2 regions of the Nonomuraea antimicrobica genome follow, and region 2 is predicted to be linked to the other one. Evidence: riboswitches for the same ligand, from Rfam matches in the RefSeq annotation. Region 2 holds a riboswitch; the other holds the start of a gene.
The links. A riboswitch is a leader RNA that binds a small molecule or an ion and turns the genes downstream of it on or off. The one in region 2 is predicted to bind cobalamin.
Positions count from the first base shown of each region.

Region 1 (7,324 bases), on a different contig from region 2:
GTGCAGGATGAGGTCGTCGAACTCGCTGTCGTGCGGCCGATCGGTCAGCCCGAGGTCGTGGTCCAGCCGGGCGGCCTGGATCAGCGTCCAGATCTGGGCCCTGATCGCGGGCAGCTTGGCCGGGTCCATGGCGGCGATCGTGGCGTGCTCGTCCAGGAGCTGTTCCAGGCGGGCGATGTCGCCGTAGGTGTCGGCGCGGGCCATCGGCGGCACCAGGTGGTCCACCAGCACGGCGTGCGCCCGCCGCTTGGCCTGGGTGCCCTCTCCCGGGTCGTTCACGAGGAAGGGGTAGATCAGCGGCAGGTCGCCGAGTGCGGCGTCCGTGCCGCAGGCGGCCGACATGCCTGCCGACTTTCCGGGCAGCCACTCCAGGTTGCCGTGCTTGCCGACGTGCACCATCGCGTGCGCGCCGAAGTCGGCCGACAGCCAGCGGTAGGCGGCCAGGTAGTGGTGGCTGGGCGGCAGGTCGGGGTCGTGGTAGATGGCGATCGGGTTCTCGCCGAAGCCGCGCGGCGGCTGCACCATCACGACCAGGTTTCCGGCCCGCAGTGCGGCCAGGACGATGTCCTTCCCGTGGTCGCCCTCGTGGACGAACAGCTCCCCCGGCGGCGGCCCCCAGTGCCGCTCCACCTGCTCGCGCAGCTCCGCGGGCAGCGTACGGTACCAGCGCTCATAGGAGTCGGCGGAGATGCGCACCGGGTTGCCCGCCAGGTGCTCCTCGGTCAGCCAGTCCTGGTCCTGCCCACCGGCGGCGATCAGGGCGTGGATGAGCGCGTCGCCGTCCTGCTCGGCCGCGCCGGGGAACACGCCGGGGAACCCGTCGCCCAGGTCGTAGCCCGCCTCGGCGAGCCGGGCCAGCAGCCGGACGGTGCTGGCGGGCGTGTCCAGCCCGACGGCGTTGCCGACCCGCGAGTGCTTGGTCGGGTACGCCGACAGCATCACGACCAGCCGCCGCCGCGCCGGAGGGGTGTGCCGGAGCAGGCCGTGGCGTACGGCGATGCCCGCCACCCTGGCGGCCCGCTCGGGGTCGGCGACGTAGACGGTCAGCCCGTCCCTGTCGACCTCCTTGAACGAGAACGGCACCGTGATGATCCGCCCGTCGAACTCCGGGATCGCCACCTGCGAGGCGGCGTCCAGCGGCGACAGCCCGTCGTCGTTCTCCTCCCAAGCCCGCCTGGACGTGGTCAGGCAGAGCCCCTGCAAAATGGGCACGTCGAGGGCCGCCAGCGCGCCCACGTCCCATGCCTCGTCGTCGCCGCCCGCGCCGGCGGTGGCCGGGCGCGAGCCGCCCGCCGCGAGCACGGTGACGACCAGCGCGTCCGCCGTGCGCAGGGTGTCGAGCAGCTCCGGCTCCGCCGTACGCAGGGAGGAGCAGAAGATCGGCAGCGCCTGCCCGCCCGCGTCCTCGACGGCGGCGCACAGCGTCTCGACGAACGCGGTGTTGCCCGCCATGTGGTGCGCCCGGTAGTAGAGCACCCCCACCACCGGACCGCTCTGCGACCGGGCGGGACGCTCCAGCCGTCCCCAGGAGGGCGCCGCCGCGGGCGGCTCGAACCCGTGACCGGTCAGCTGGACCGTGTCGGACAGGAACGCGTGCAACTGCGCCAGGTTGCCCGCTCCGCCGTGCGCCAGGTAGGCGTGCGCCTCGGCGCAGACCCCGCCGCTGACCGTGGACAGCTCCATCAGCTCGGCGTCGGGCGCCTGCTCCCCGCCCAGCACCACCACCGGACGCGACCCGGCCAGCAGCGCGTCGAGGCCCTCCTCCCAGGCCCTGCGCCCGCCCAGCAGGCGTACCACGACGAGGTCCGCTCCGGCCACCAGACCGGGGACGTCCTCGGCCGTCAGCCGGGCCGGATTGCCCAGCCGGTAGCCCGCGCCACTGGCGCGCGCGCTCAGCAGGTCGGTGTCGGAGGTGGAGAGCAGCAGGACGGTACGGCGGTCGCCAGGCACGACGCATTCCTCCCTCGGGGTCCTCGCCCCAGTCGTGGGTGACGCGACGGCCGGAGTCTCCTGGCTCCCGGATCAACGCTCACCCCGGCCTTCCCACCCGTCGCCGGGCAGTGGCCTCGTGGTGGGGTTCGCTCCCCGGTCACAGTGGCGGGACCGCGCCGGTTTCGCACCGGCTTCCTCCCATTGCCATCGCCTACTGCGAAGCTTACGGCAGGAGCGACGACCCCATAAGTGGCGTTACGCTCCTCATCGTGCCCATAGCTGACTTTTCCGGACGCGTGCGTCCCGACGCCTGTCCGGGGGCGCTCCAGGTGCACGAGGCCGCCGACGGACCGCTGGCCCGCGTCCGCCTGCCCGGCGGCGCGGTCTCCGTCGCGCAGCTCCACGAGCTGGCCTCGTGCGCGGCCGAGCTGGGCACGGGCGTGCTCGAATTGACGTCGCGAGCGAACGTGCAGGTGAGAGGGCTGAGCCGGCCCGAGGTCTTCGCCGGGCGGATCGCCTCGGTGGGCCTGCTGCCGTCGCCCGCGCACGAGCGGGTGCGCAACATCGTGGCCTCCCCGCTGAGCGGGCGCGGGCCGGTTGGGCTGCTGGACGTGCTCGCGCCGGCGGACGCCCTCGACCGTGCGCTGTGCGCGCGTCCCCGGCTGGCCGGGTTACCGGGGCGGTTCCTGTTCGCCCTGGACGACGGCACGGGCGACGTGATCGGGCTCGGCGCGGACGTCACGTTCGCGGCGACGGGGCCGCGTGACGGGCGGTTGCTGCTGGCCGGGACGGACACCGGGCTGACCACCGGCCCCGGCTCGGCGATCCCGCTCATGATCCGCGCCGCCGAGGCGTTCCTCGACGAGCGGCCCGGCGACGCTCCCCGCGCCTGGCGCGTCCACGAGCTGGCGAACGGCCCCGCCCGGATCACCGCCCGCCTGCGCGGCGACACCCCGCCCCCGGCCAGCAGTCTCCCCGGTCTGCGGCCACCCGCCGCCATCGGCGGGCGGCGGGCGGGGCGGGTCGCCCAGTGGGACGGCCGGGTGGCGGTCGAGGCCGTGGTGCCGCTCGGCCGGTTGACGCCCGCCCAGGCCAGGACGCTCGCGGACGCCGGTCACCCCGTCCGCCTGACCCCCTGGCGGACCGCCGTGCTGCTGGACCTCTCCCCCGCCGAGGCGGACCGGGCCACGAAGGCACTCGACGCCGCGGGCCTCGTCACCGACCCGGACTCCCCGTGGTCCGCGGTCACCGCCTGCACCGGACGTCCCGGCTGCGCGAAGGCGCTCGCGGACGTGCGGGCGGACGCGCGGCGCTGGGTGGAGAGCCTGGCGGGCGTCCCCGGGACACCCGTCCACTGGGCCGGTTGCGAGCGGCGCTGCGGTCTGCCGCGCGGCCGGGTCGTCCAGATGATCGCAACCACTGACGGATACGAGGAACGCCAGGAGTGACCGACTACCTCCGCGACGGCGCCGAGATCTACCGGCGCTCGTTCGCGACCATCCGCGCCGAGACCGACCTCACGGGCATGCCGCCCGAGGTGGCCCAGGTGGCGGTGCGCATGATCCACGCCTGCGGCATGACCGACCTGGTCACCGACCTGGCCTGGTCGCCTTCGGTGGTCGCGCGGGCCCGCGCGGCCCTGCGCGGCGGCGCCCCGGTGCTGTGCGACGCCATGATGGTCGCCTCCGGCGTGACCAGGCGCAGGCTGCCCGCGGACAACGAGGTGTTGTGCACGCTGGGCGACCCCCGCGTGCCCGAGCTGGCCGAACGGCTCGGCACCACCCGCAGCGCCGCCGCCCTGGAGCTGTGGCGCGACCGGCTCGACGGCGCGGTGGTGGCGATCGGGAACGCGCCGACCGCCCTGTTCCGGCTCCTGGAGCTGGTCGCCGCGGGATCGGGACGACCGGCCGCCGTGCTCGGCATCCCCGTCGGGTTCATCGGGGCGGCCGAGTCCAAGCAGGCGCTGGCGGACAGCGACCTGGAGTACCTGGTGGTGCACGGCCGTCGCGGCGGCAGTGCGATGACGGCGGCGGCGGTCAACGCCATCGCCAGCGAGACGGAGTGAGCGCGATGACAGGACGCCTGTACGGGGTCGGCCTCGGCCCCGGTGACCCCGAGCTGGTCACGGTCAGGACGGCCCGACTGATCGGCGAGGCCGACGTGATCGCGTACCACGCCGCCAGGCACGGCCGCAGCATCGCCCGTTCGATCGCCCTGCCGTACATGCGCGCGGGACAGGTCGAGGAGCTGCTGCTCTACCCGCTGACCACGGAGACCACCGACCACCCCGGCGGCTACCAGGGCGCGCTCGACGACTTCTACGCCGACTGCGCCGAGCGGCTGGCCGCCCACCTGGACGCCGGCCGGACGGTGGTCGTGCTGGCCGAGGGCGATCCGCTCTTCTACGGCTCGTACATGCACCTGCACAAGCGCCTGGCCCATCGCTACCCGACCGAGGTGGTGCCCGGCGTCACCTCGGTCAGCGCCGCCTCCGCCGTGCTGGGGCGTCCGCTGGTGGAACGGGACGAGGTGCTGACCGTCCTGCCCGGTACGCTGCCCGCGCAGGTGCTGGCGGAACGGCTGCGCGACACCGACTCCGCCGCCGTGCTCAAGCTGGGCAGGACCTTCGAGAAGGTCCGCGACGCCCTGGCCGAGGCGGGCCGCCTCGACGACGCCTGGTACGTCGAGCGCGCCACCATGGACGCCGAGCGGGTCGCGCCGCTCAAGGACGTGGACCCGGGCGGGGTCCCGTACTTCTCGCTGGCCCTGCTCGCCAGCCCGGCCGAGCGCACGTTCGTCCCCGAACGGCCGGTGGCCGAGGGGCGGGGTGAGGTGGCCGTGGTCGGCCTGGGCCCGGCCGGGCGGCCGTGGCTGACCCCGGAGGCACAGGAGGCGCTGGCGGCGGCGACGGACCTCGTCGGGTACGGCCCGTACGTGGACCGCGTGGCCCCCAACCCGCGCCAGCGCCGCCACCGTACCGACAACCGGGTCGAGGCCGAACGCGCCAGGCACGCGCTGGAGCTGGCCCGCGACGGCGCCCGCGTGGCGGTGGTGTCGTCTGGCGATCCGGGCGTGTTCGCCATGGCCAGCGCCGTGCTCGAAGCCGCGGCCGACTTCCCCGGGGTGCCGGTCCGGGTCGTCCCCGGGCTGACCGCCGCCCAGGCGGTGGCCGCCAGGGCGGGCGCGCCGCTCGGCCACGACTACTGCGTGCTGTCGCTGTCCGACCTGCTCAAGCCGTGGGACGTGGTGGCCGGCCGGCTCACCGCCGCCGCGCGGGCGGACCTGGTGCTGGCGATCTACAACCCGGCCTCGCGCAGCCGTACGTGGCAGGTCGCCGCGGCCCGGGACCTGCTGCTGGAGCACCGCGCACCGGCCACTCCCGTGGTGATCGGCCGCGACGTCGGCGGCCCGGAGGAGAGCGTCACCGTCACCACGCTCGGCGAGCTGGACCCGGCGCGGGTGGACATGCGCTGCCTGCTGATCGTCGGCTCCTCCACGACCCGCGTCGCGGAGAACGGCGTCGTCTACACCCCTCGCCGCTACCCGTCAACGACTCGGGCCTGAACTGAAGGCCCGAGCTTGCAGCTCCTCGTCCTGACTGGAGGTCAGGTGTCAGGCCGCGTTCGGCTGGTTGACAGCAGCCCAGCCCACCACACCGCGTGAGGCGATGTTGAGGGCTGCGTTGACGTCGGCGTGCTCAGCGAAGCCGCACGACGTACAGGCGAAGGTTTCCTGGTTGGGCCGGTTGCGTCTGTCGATGTGGCCGCAACGGCTGCACCCTTGCGAGGTGTAGGCGGGGTCCACGTAGACCAGAGCGACACCGGCGCGTGCCGCCTTGTAGGCGAGGAACTGGCCAAGCTGGTGGAACGACCACGAGTGCAGGGTGACCCGCTGGGGCTTGCGGAGCCGTACCCGGTCGCGGATGCCCTGGAGGTCCTCCAGGGCGATACCGCGTCCGGTGCGTGCAGCCTCGGTCACGATGGTCTTGGAGATGACGTGGTTGACGTCCCGGGCGAACCGGGACTCGCTACGGCGGCGGCGCTTGAGCAGGCGCTTGGCGGATTTCGTCTGCTTGGCCTGGAGGCGGCGGCGGAGTTCCCGGTTGCGGTGCCGGACCGCGTTGAGGTGCCTGCCCGAGTGGCGCTTGCCGTCGTCGGTGGTGGCGATGTTGGCGATGCCGAGATCCACGCCGAGGAACCCGTCGGGTTCGGTGACGTCGGTGTCCGGGACGTCACAGGTGGCGATCAGCAGCCACATGCCGTCCCGGAGGATCAGGTCGGATTCGCCCTTGCGGTAGGAGGCCAGCGCGGCGGCTTGGTCGTCGGAGCAGCCGAACACGACACCCTTCATCCGGCCGCCGGTCGTCCAGATGCTCACGGTGCGGGCCTCAACCTGCCAGGACAGGCACCGGTCGTCGAACGGCTGCGCCGCGTCCGGGCGGAACCCGATCGGCTTGGTGAGGGGCTTGCGGAGCCTCGCCTTCGCCTGGGCCTTCACCGTTGTGTAGGCGTCGGTGACCTTCTTGATGACGTGCTGGGCGGGCTGGGCCGACAGGCCCATGTTCTTCAGCTCGCCATAGGTGTGCACCCGAAGGTCGTAGTTGCGGAACGTCTTCGTCTCCCACGCGATCCGGGAGACCAGGTTCGCCGCTTCGTTGCACAGGCGCAGCGTGTCCGCCAGCGCCGCTTCCTGGGCGGGCGTGGGGAAAAGCCGCACCTGCACAACGAATTTCACGCTGCGAACTTTACCATTACTCGAACAAACGTACGGCACCGTAAGCGATTCCTCCCGGACCTGAAGGACCGGGGTTCCTCGCCCACTGCCGCTGAACCCAGGACACCGCCGCCGCCACGTCGTCGGCCACTCGAACGCCCGAGTGCGGCGGCGGCCGGTCCACCATGATCACCGGCAGCCCGGCCTCGCGTGCCGCGACGAGCTTGGCCGTGGTCAGGCGGCCGCCGCTGTCCTTGGTCACCAGCACCTCCAGGCGGTGCTCCCGGATGAGGGCGCGCTCGCCCTCGACGGTGTACGGCCCGCGGTCGAGCAGGACCCGCACGTTCGCGGGCACGGGCGGCTCGGGCGGATCCACCGACCTGGCCAGCAGCCACACGCCGGGCAACGAGGTGAAGACCGGCAAACTCCGGCGACCGGTGGTGAGAAAGACCCGCGCCACACCGCCACCCGCCCGATGGGCCCCGCGATCGCCGGACGGTCGCGGCTCGCGGTCGCCTTCCTGGTCGGGGCCGCCGGTCCGATCAGGGGCGCGAGCGCCCGTTCGCCATCCGCCGGTCGCGAGCAGGTCGGCCGCCGCCCGCAGGGAGCCGACGCGCAGCCAGGAGTCGCCCGGCTCCTCCCGCCACCCCGGCCGCCGCAGGACGAGCAGCGGCACCCC
Region 1 covers NZ_BAAAZP010000077.1:113,010-120,333, reverse strand. The annotation lists gene cobN (cobaltochelatase subunit CobN) at 1-1,950, opposite strand, end outside; cobalamin riboswitch at 1,986-2,177, opposite strand; gene cobG (precorrin-3B synthase) at 2,202-3,380, shown strand; gene ABD844_RS20495 (precorrin-8X methylmutase) at 3,377-3,997, shown strand; gene ABD844_RS20490 (precorrin-2 C(20)-methyltransferase) at 4,003-5,496, shown strand; gene ABD844_RS20485 (RNA-guided endonuclease InsQ/TnpB family protein) at 5,545-6,666, opposite strand; gene ABD844_RS20480 (cobalt-precorrin-6A reductase) at 6,683-7,324, opposite strand, start outside.
Region 1: it holds a riboswitch for cobalamin, as region 2 does, so the genes downstream of both, cobN (cobaltochelatase subunit CobN) here and metE (5-methyltetrahydropteroyltriglutamate--homocysteine S-methyltransferase) in region 2, are expected to answer to the same signal.

Region 2 (7,324 bases):
GAACACCACCAACCAGACCGCGCCCGCTCTCGTGCGACTACAACGCCTGACATGTGACAGAGAACTTAGATTGTCTGTCATGCCGGCGACCGGACCTTCGAAGGCGTCGCCGAGCGCATCCTCGCGATGGCCACGGCCATCTGGCACAACCACAAGACCGGCGCTCCGGTCCTGCGATCACTGACCACCGTCCTGCCGGCCGTTGAGGCGCCGGGCTGTCTATCAGCGCAGGTCGAGCCGTATCAGGACTCGGGGGTGACCGGCCAGCACCGAGGTGGTGTCGGCGGCGTGGACGAACCCGGCGCGCTCGAAGTTCCTCCGGATCCCGGCGTACGCCATCGTCACATCGACCTCGGCGCCACCGCTGTCCAGCGGGTACGCCTCGATCGCCGGTGCGCCATGGGCACGAGCGAACTCGACCGCACCGGCAATCAGGGCATGCGAGATCCCCCTCTTACGATGACCAGGGCGTACGCGGAGGCACCACAGCGACCAGACCGGCAGATCGTCAATATGCGGAATCCTACGGCTGCGCGCGAAGGAGGTGTCCGAACGGGGCGCCACGGCAGCCCAGCCGACCGGCTCGCCGCCGTCGTACGCGAGCACCCCCGGTGCGCGCTCCGCACGGCACAACTCGGCGACATACTCACCGCGGGCCGGCCCGCGAAGCTCGTTGTTGAGCTTGGACGGGATCCGGTAGCTCAGGCACCAGCAGACGTTGGCCCCAGGTGACTTTGGACCGACCAGGGTACGGACATCCTCGAAGGCTGAAGCCGGGCGAACTGCGATAGTCATGGCGCCACGATGTCACGATGTACCTGGTGCGGGCTTGTGCGGTCGGCCCGGGGCGCGGTGTCGGCGTTGCCACCGGTCCGTTTCCCCGAGCCGCCGTCCCGAACCCGGCGTGCCCGTCTCCGAGCATCGGGCTCTCCACAGGTCTTTGCCCAGTGGCCACCTTTTGGACCTGTCATCGCAGGGCGTTCGACCATTTCGCAGGCGTGCCAGGCTCGATCGTCCACGACCGAACCAGGACAGTGGTGCGCCGTCACGTCGCCCCGGGCAAGGCGGTGCCGCTGCACCCCGAAGCGGTTTGGCCTGACCGCACACGCACGGCGCGGTAGTCGCGTCCGTCTTGCCGGACGCCGCCGGCGCGGAGCCGATGGGAAGGTCATCGAAGATGATCGGCCCGGTGTGTGTGCAACCGTTCAGCGGAGTGTCGATGCTCGTGCAGAACACGAGGCTGTGAGCTTGCCAGGCGTCACCGGCTTTGAGCCTGAGGACGGCCGGCGAACCAACACCCGCGGACGGCGGCATGTCGATCCCCGCTGTGTCAGCGGCTCTGGGGAACTCGTCGACCCCCTTCGGGAGACAGCACGGTGAAATACCTACGTACGAAGGAGAGGCGTTGAGTGCTGAGACGGTCGAGATCGACGACGGAGAACTGATCCGTCGTTCGACGCACGACCCAGAGCAGTTCGCCGCGCTGTTCGACCGCTACGCCAAGCAGATCCATCTGTACGCGGCGCGGCGGCTCGGCACACAGGCCGCCGACGACATCGTGGCCGAGACGTTCCTGGCCGCCTTCCGCAGGCGCGGGGCGTACGACACGTCGTTCGCGCTGGCCAGGCCCTGGCTGTACGGCATCGCCACCACGTTGATCGCCAGACATCGGCGGCAGGAGGAGCGACTGCTGCGGGCGCTGAGCCGTACCGGGGTGGACCCTCTGCCTGAGGCGCTGGCCGACACCGTGACGCGCCGGGTGACGGCACAGGGCAGGGAGCGTGAACTGGCGGGGGCGCTGGCGTCGTTGCCCCGTGGGCATCGGGACGTGCTGCTGCTGGTGGCGTGGGAGGACATGTCGTACGAGGAGGTGGCGCGAGCGCTGGACATCTCGGTGGGGACCGTACGGTCACGGCTGCACCGCGCGCGGAAGACGGCCAGGAACGTGCTCGGGGACGAGGAGCTGTGATGAACGTGATCAAGGAGTTTCGCCGGAGCACCCCGGCAATCACCGACAAAGCCGCGGCTGCGGCCAGGGCACGGCTGATGACGGCGATCCACGAGCAGGAGGCCGCCGAGAAGCCGGCCGTGGCCCGCGCGAGAAGGTTCGGGTGGCGGGTCGCGATGGCGGCGGCGTTGGCCCTGGCCGTCGGCGGGACCACCATGGCGCTCAGGGACCAGCCGAGCTTGGCACCGGTGGCGAGCGTGGCCGAACTGGGCGAACGCGCCGCCCGGGCGGCCGAGAACGACCCCACGCCCGCCCCCGACCCCACGCAGTGGTTCTACACCAGGGAACTGCAGTTGACCGGCGTCGAAGGGGACGTCGACCGAGACCACCGCGGTATCTGGGAACGCTGGACCAGCGTGGACGGCAAGCGGTCGGCCTGGTACCAGGACGGCAAGCTGATGTTCCAGGGCAGCGCGGTCATGGATCCGGCCGAGCTGGCCAAGCCGCCTGTCACCCCGGCCGAGGTGATCGCCAGGATCGAGGCGGCCGTCCTCGACGAAGACCGCCGGGGGCCGCAGGAGCTGAACGGCCACGTCCCGCCGGTGATGCTGCTCATGGAGATCACGCAGCTCATGACCGATCAGTGGCTCGCCCCCGATGTTCGGGCCGCGCTCTTCCGCGCGCTGCCCACGATCAAGGGCATCACGGTGACCCAGGATGTACCCGTCGCCGACGGACGGCGAGGCGTGGCGTTCAGCCTCACCGACGTTGAGGCGCGCAGCTACCTGATCGTGGACCCGGAGACCTTTCGCTACCTGGGTACCAACTCGACGCGGCTGAAGGACCGGACCTACGAGTGGGCAGACGGCCGCAAGGAGACCTTCAAGGCGGGCACGGTGGGCCTGACCGCGCAACTCGAAGCCACGATCGTGAACCAGCCCGGCCAACGCCCCTGATCGCAGCAGAAACCGGGCCGACGACGATGGCCGGGGCGACGGTCCAACCGACGCCCCGGTACACGGCACGCCGTGGTGCGGGCGGTGGAGGAGACCGCCACCGAGCCCGACGAGCGCGGCTGGGTGCGCGCGACGGTGCCGGTCGAGTCGGCCGAGCACGCCTGCTCGGAGTCCCCCAGGCTGAGGGCCGAGTTCGAAGGTTTTCCCGAGACGAATGCCCGCGACCATTCAAGTTGCCGAGGAAGAACCGCATCAGCGACGGTCGGCCCACGTGAAAATGGGCCTGTTGGTAGACAGGCTCGCTGCCCGGATGCGGACACTTTGGACGTGCTCGATCTGGGTAGCGGCCCGCGGAGACGGCGCGGCAATCTGGTCAGGCAACGCTGGAAGCGCCATCGGCAGCTTGGATGGCCTCGATGGTCTGCATGTGCTTCTCGCCCCATTCGCCCAGCGGGATCAGCGCGGTGTTCAACGACCGGCCGAACTCGGTGAGTGAATACTCCACCTTGGGTGGGACCTGCTGGTAGACCTCGCGATGGACCAGGCCGCAATGCTCCATCTCGCGCAGCTGCTGGATCAGCATCTTCTCACTGATGCCCGGGACCTGACGGCGCAGCTCGCCGAACCGCATCGGCTCGTGATGCAGCGCCCAAAGGATCAGCGCCTTCCACTTGCCGCCGACCACGTCGACGGCGGCGTCGAGGCCGCACGAGTAGCTCGTCTTCTTCATCGCACACCCATTCACTGAGAAAAAGGTCAGTACCTTACAAAATAGTAGGTACTTGTCGAGTGGTTGGCAAGCTGTGAGGATCGTGCGTGTTCGGCCCGGAGGCAGCTCCGAGGCCATCAACCTGCAAGGAGATCGCGCAATGCAGCACGGTTCCGTGACCGTCAACGGTATCCAAATCGCCTACGTCGAAGAGGGCGAGGGTCCGCTGGCGCTGTTGCTCCACGGCTTCCCCGAATCCGGCGAGGCAACCTACCGGCACCTGATCCCGGCGCTGGCCGCGGCCGGCTACCGGGCCGTCGCCCCGAACATCCGGGGCTTTGCCCCCTCAGCCCTGCCGGCCGACGGCAGCATGCTGCTGGTCGACCTGGTCTCCGACGCCAATGCCATACACCAGGCGCTCGGCGGCGGCAGCGACGCGGTCCTGATCGGCCACGACTGGGGCGCCGCCACCGCCTGGGCCGCCGCCACCACCGCACCCGAGCGCTGGTCGAAGGTGGTCATCAGCGACGTCCCACCGCTGTGGTTCTTCGCCAACTACGCCAGCACCTATGAGGGCATCGAGCGGCTCAACCACTTCTGGTTCTTCCAGATGGACATGGCCGAAACGATCGTTGCCGCCAACGACATGGCCTGGCTGAGGCAGGTCATGCAGGACAAGTGGACCGCACCCAGCTACGACGCCACCGAGGACTTCGAAGCGGTCCGCAAGGCCCTGAACGAACCGGCCCGCCTGCGGGCTGCCTTGGACCTTTACCGGATGAACTTCGGCCCGAAGGTGATGGGCACCCCCGAATGGGAGGCCGCCCACATGGCGCTGTGGGGCGCGCTCCCCACCCAGCCCACGCTCTACCTGCACGGCACCGCCGACCAGAGCGTCTCCATGGACGAGGCGTCCCTGACCGCCATCCGTGAGAGCCTGGCCGACGGTTCTGAGACCGACTTCATTCAGGGCGCCGGCCATATCGTCCCCGCCGAAAAGCCCGATGCCTACAACGCCCGCGTCCTGCAGTTCCTGAAGAAGGCAGTCTGATCGACGCCCGGGTGCCGGATCAAAGCCCGAGAGATCGGGCACTGATCCGGCAAGGTTCGCGATCTGAACGGTCACGACCTGGCCGATCACTAGATCATCCCGACTCACGCACGGGACCCGTTGTCGCGTGAGATGCGTTTCGGCTCTAGTGTGGCCCTTGCAGTTGGTTCGCCCTGCCCGCCAGGCAGGCGCGTCGTAAGAGGGAACCCGGTGTGAGTCCGGGACTGCCCCGCAGCGGTGAGTGGGAACGACCGCCGTCACCAGCACTCGGCCTCTTGAGGCCGGGGAAGCGACGGCCAGTAGGAGCGAGCAGGACGCCCACGAGTCCGAAGACCTGCCACTGCCCGCGCGCACCAGCGCGCGGCGACGTCGACGGCCTCGAGGGCGGGCCGGGCGGACCCGCAGGCACGTGCCCATGCCCGCGCTGCGGTCGCGCCTTCGCTCCGGGGATCCGTCGAGGTCTCTCGTGACTCGCGAAGGAGAGTTCCGTGGCCGAAACTCCTGCCACCCCCAGCGCCATCCCTGCCGCCACCGTGTACGGCTACCCGCGTCAGGGTCCGGACCGGGAGCTGAAGAAGGCCGTCGAGGGCTACTGGGCCGGCCGCGTCACCGCGGCCGAGCTGGGCTCCACGTCCGAGACGCTGCGCCGCGACAACTGGCGCCGCCTGGCCGACGCCGGTGTCGCCGAGGTACCGACCGGCGACTTCTCGCTGTACGACCACGTGCTGGACACCACCGTCATGGTCGGCGCCATCCCCGAACGGCACCGCGCCGCCGTCGAGGCCGACCCGCTCGACGGGTACTTCGCCATGGCGCGCGGCACCCAGGACGTCGCGCCGCTGGAGATGACCAAGTGGTTCGACACCAACTACCACTACCTGGTGCCCGAACTCGGCCCCGGCACCACCTTCACCGCCGACCCGGCCAAGCAGCTCGGCGAGCTGCGCGAGGCCCTCGCCCTGGACCTGGAGGCGCGTCCGGTCCTGGTCGGCCCGGTCACCTACCTCCTGCTGGCCAAGCCCGCCCCAGGCGTCGACCCCGCCTTCGAGCCGCTCAGCCTGCTGGAGCGGCTGCTGCCCGTCTACGCCGACGTGCTGGCCGCGCTCCGGTCCGCCGGCGCCACCTGGGTCCAGCTCGACGAGCCCGCCCTGGTGCAGGACCGGCCCCGGGCCGTGCTCGACGCCGTCGCCACCGCCTACCGGTACCTCGGCGGGCTGACCCAGCGGCCCAAGCTCCTCGTCGCGACCTACTTCGACCGGCTCGGCGAGGCCCTGCCGGTGCTCGCCGACGCGCCCGTCGACGGCCTCGGGCTCGACTTCACCGGCCCCGCCGCGACGAACCTGGACGACCTGACCGCCCTCGGCGGCCTCCCGGGAAGGCGGCTGGTCGCCGGAGTCGTGGACGGCCGCAACATCTGGATCAACGACCTGGAGAGGTCGCTGACCACGCTCACCGCGCTGCGCGACCTCGCCGCCCGGGTGGACGTGGCCGCCTCCTGCTCCCTCCTGCACGTCCCTTACGACGCCGCACTCGAGACCGAGATCGACCCCGAGGTGGCACGCTGGCTCGCCTTCGCCCGCCAGAAGACCGCGGAGATCGTCACCCTCGCCCGCGGCCTCGCCGGTGACGATATCTCCGGTGAGCTGGCCGCCAACCAGGCCGCCCTGCGGTCGCGGGCCACCTCGCCGCTCACCCGGGTCCCGTCCGTACGGGCCCGCGCCGAGGCCGTCACCGCCGCCGATACCCGCCGCGCCCAGCCGTACGCCGAGCGGACCGAGGCCCAGCGCACCCGGCTGGGCCTCCCGCCGGTGCCCACGACCACGATCGGCTCGTTCCCGCAGACGAGCGAGCTGCGCACCGCCCGCGCCGATCTGCGGGCCGGCCGCATCGACCAGGCCGCCTACGACGAGCGCATGGAAGCGGAGATCCGCGCCGTGCTGGCCTTCCAGGAGGAGGCCGGGCTGGACGTGCTGGTGCACGGCGAGCCCGAGCGCAACGACATGGTCCAGTACTTCGCCGAGCAGCTCGACGGCTATGTCGCCACCCAGCACGGCTGGGTCCAGTCCTACGGCAGCCGCTACGTGCGCCCGCCGATCCTGGCCGGCGACATCTCCCGTCCCGAGCCCATGACGCTGCGCTGGACCACCTACGCCCAGTCGCAGACCAGCCGCCCGGTCAAGGGCATGCTCACCGGCCCGGTCACCATGCTTGCCTGGTCGTTCGTCCGCGATGACCAGCCGCTCGCCGACACCGCCCGCCAGGTGGCCCTCGCCCTGCGCGACGAGGTCGCCGACCTGGAGACCGCCGGGACCGGGGTGATCCAGGTGGACGAGCCCGCGCTGCGTGAGACGCTCCCGCTGCGCGCCGCCGACAGGACCGCCTACCTGGCGTGGGCGACCGAGGCGTTCCGGCTGGCCACGGCTGTGGTGCGGTCGGAGACGCAGATCCACACGCACATGTGCTACGCGGAGTTCGGTGAGATCCTGGCCGCCATCGACGACCTCGACGCCGACGTGATCAGCCTGGAGGCCGCCCGCTCGCACATGCAGGTCGCCCACGAGCTGGCCGAGGCCGGCTACCCGCGCGAGGTCGGCCCAGGCGTCTACGACATCCACTCCCCGCGCGTGCCCAGCGTGGCGGAGGTCACCTCGCTGCTGCGC
Region 2 covers NZ_BAAAZP010000049.1:60,055-67,378, reverse strand. The annotation lists partial or broken gene ABD844_RS53105 (IS982 family transposase) at 85-183, shown strand; gene ABD844_RS13510 (GNAT family N-acetyltransferase) at 223-795, opposite strand; gene ABD844_RS13505 (RNA polymerase sigma factor) at 1,406-1,969, shown strand; gene ABD844_RS13500 (CU044_5270 family protein) at 1,969-2,904, shown strand; gene ABD844_RS13495 (winged helix-turn-helix transcriptional regulator) at 3,278-3,634, opposite strand; gene ABD844_RS13490 (alpha/beta fold hydrolase) at 3,774-4,664, shown strand; cobalamin riboswitch at 4,811-5,020, shown strand; gene metE (5-methyltetrahydropteroyltriglutamate--homocysteine S-methyltransferase) at 5,153-7,324, shown strand, end outside.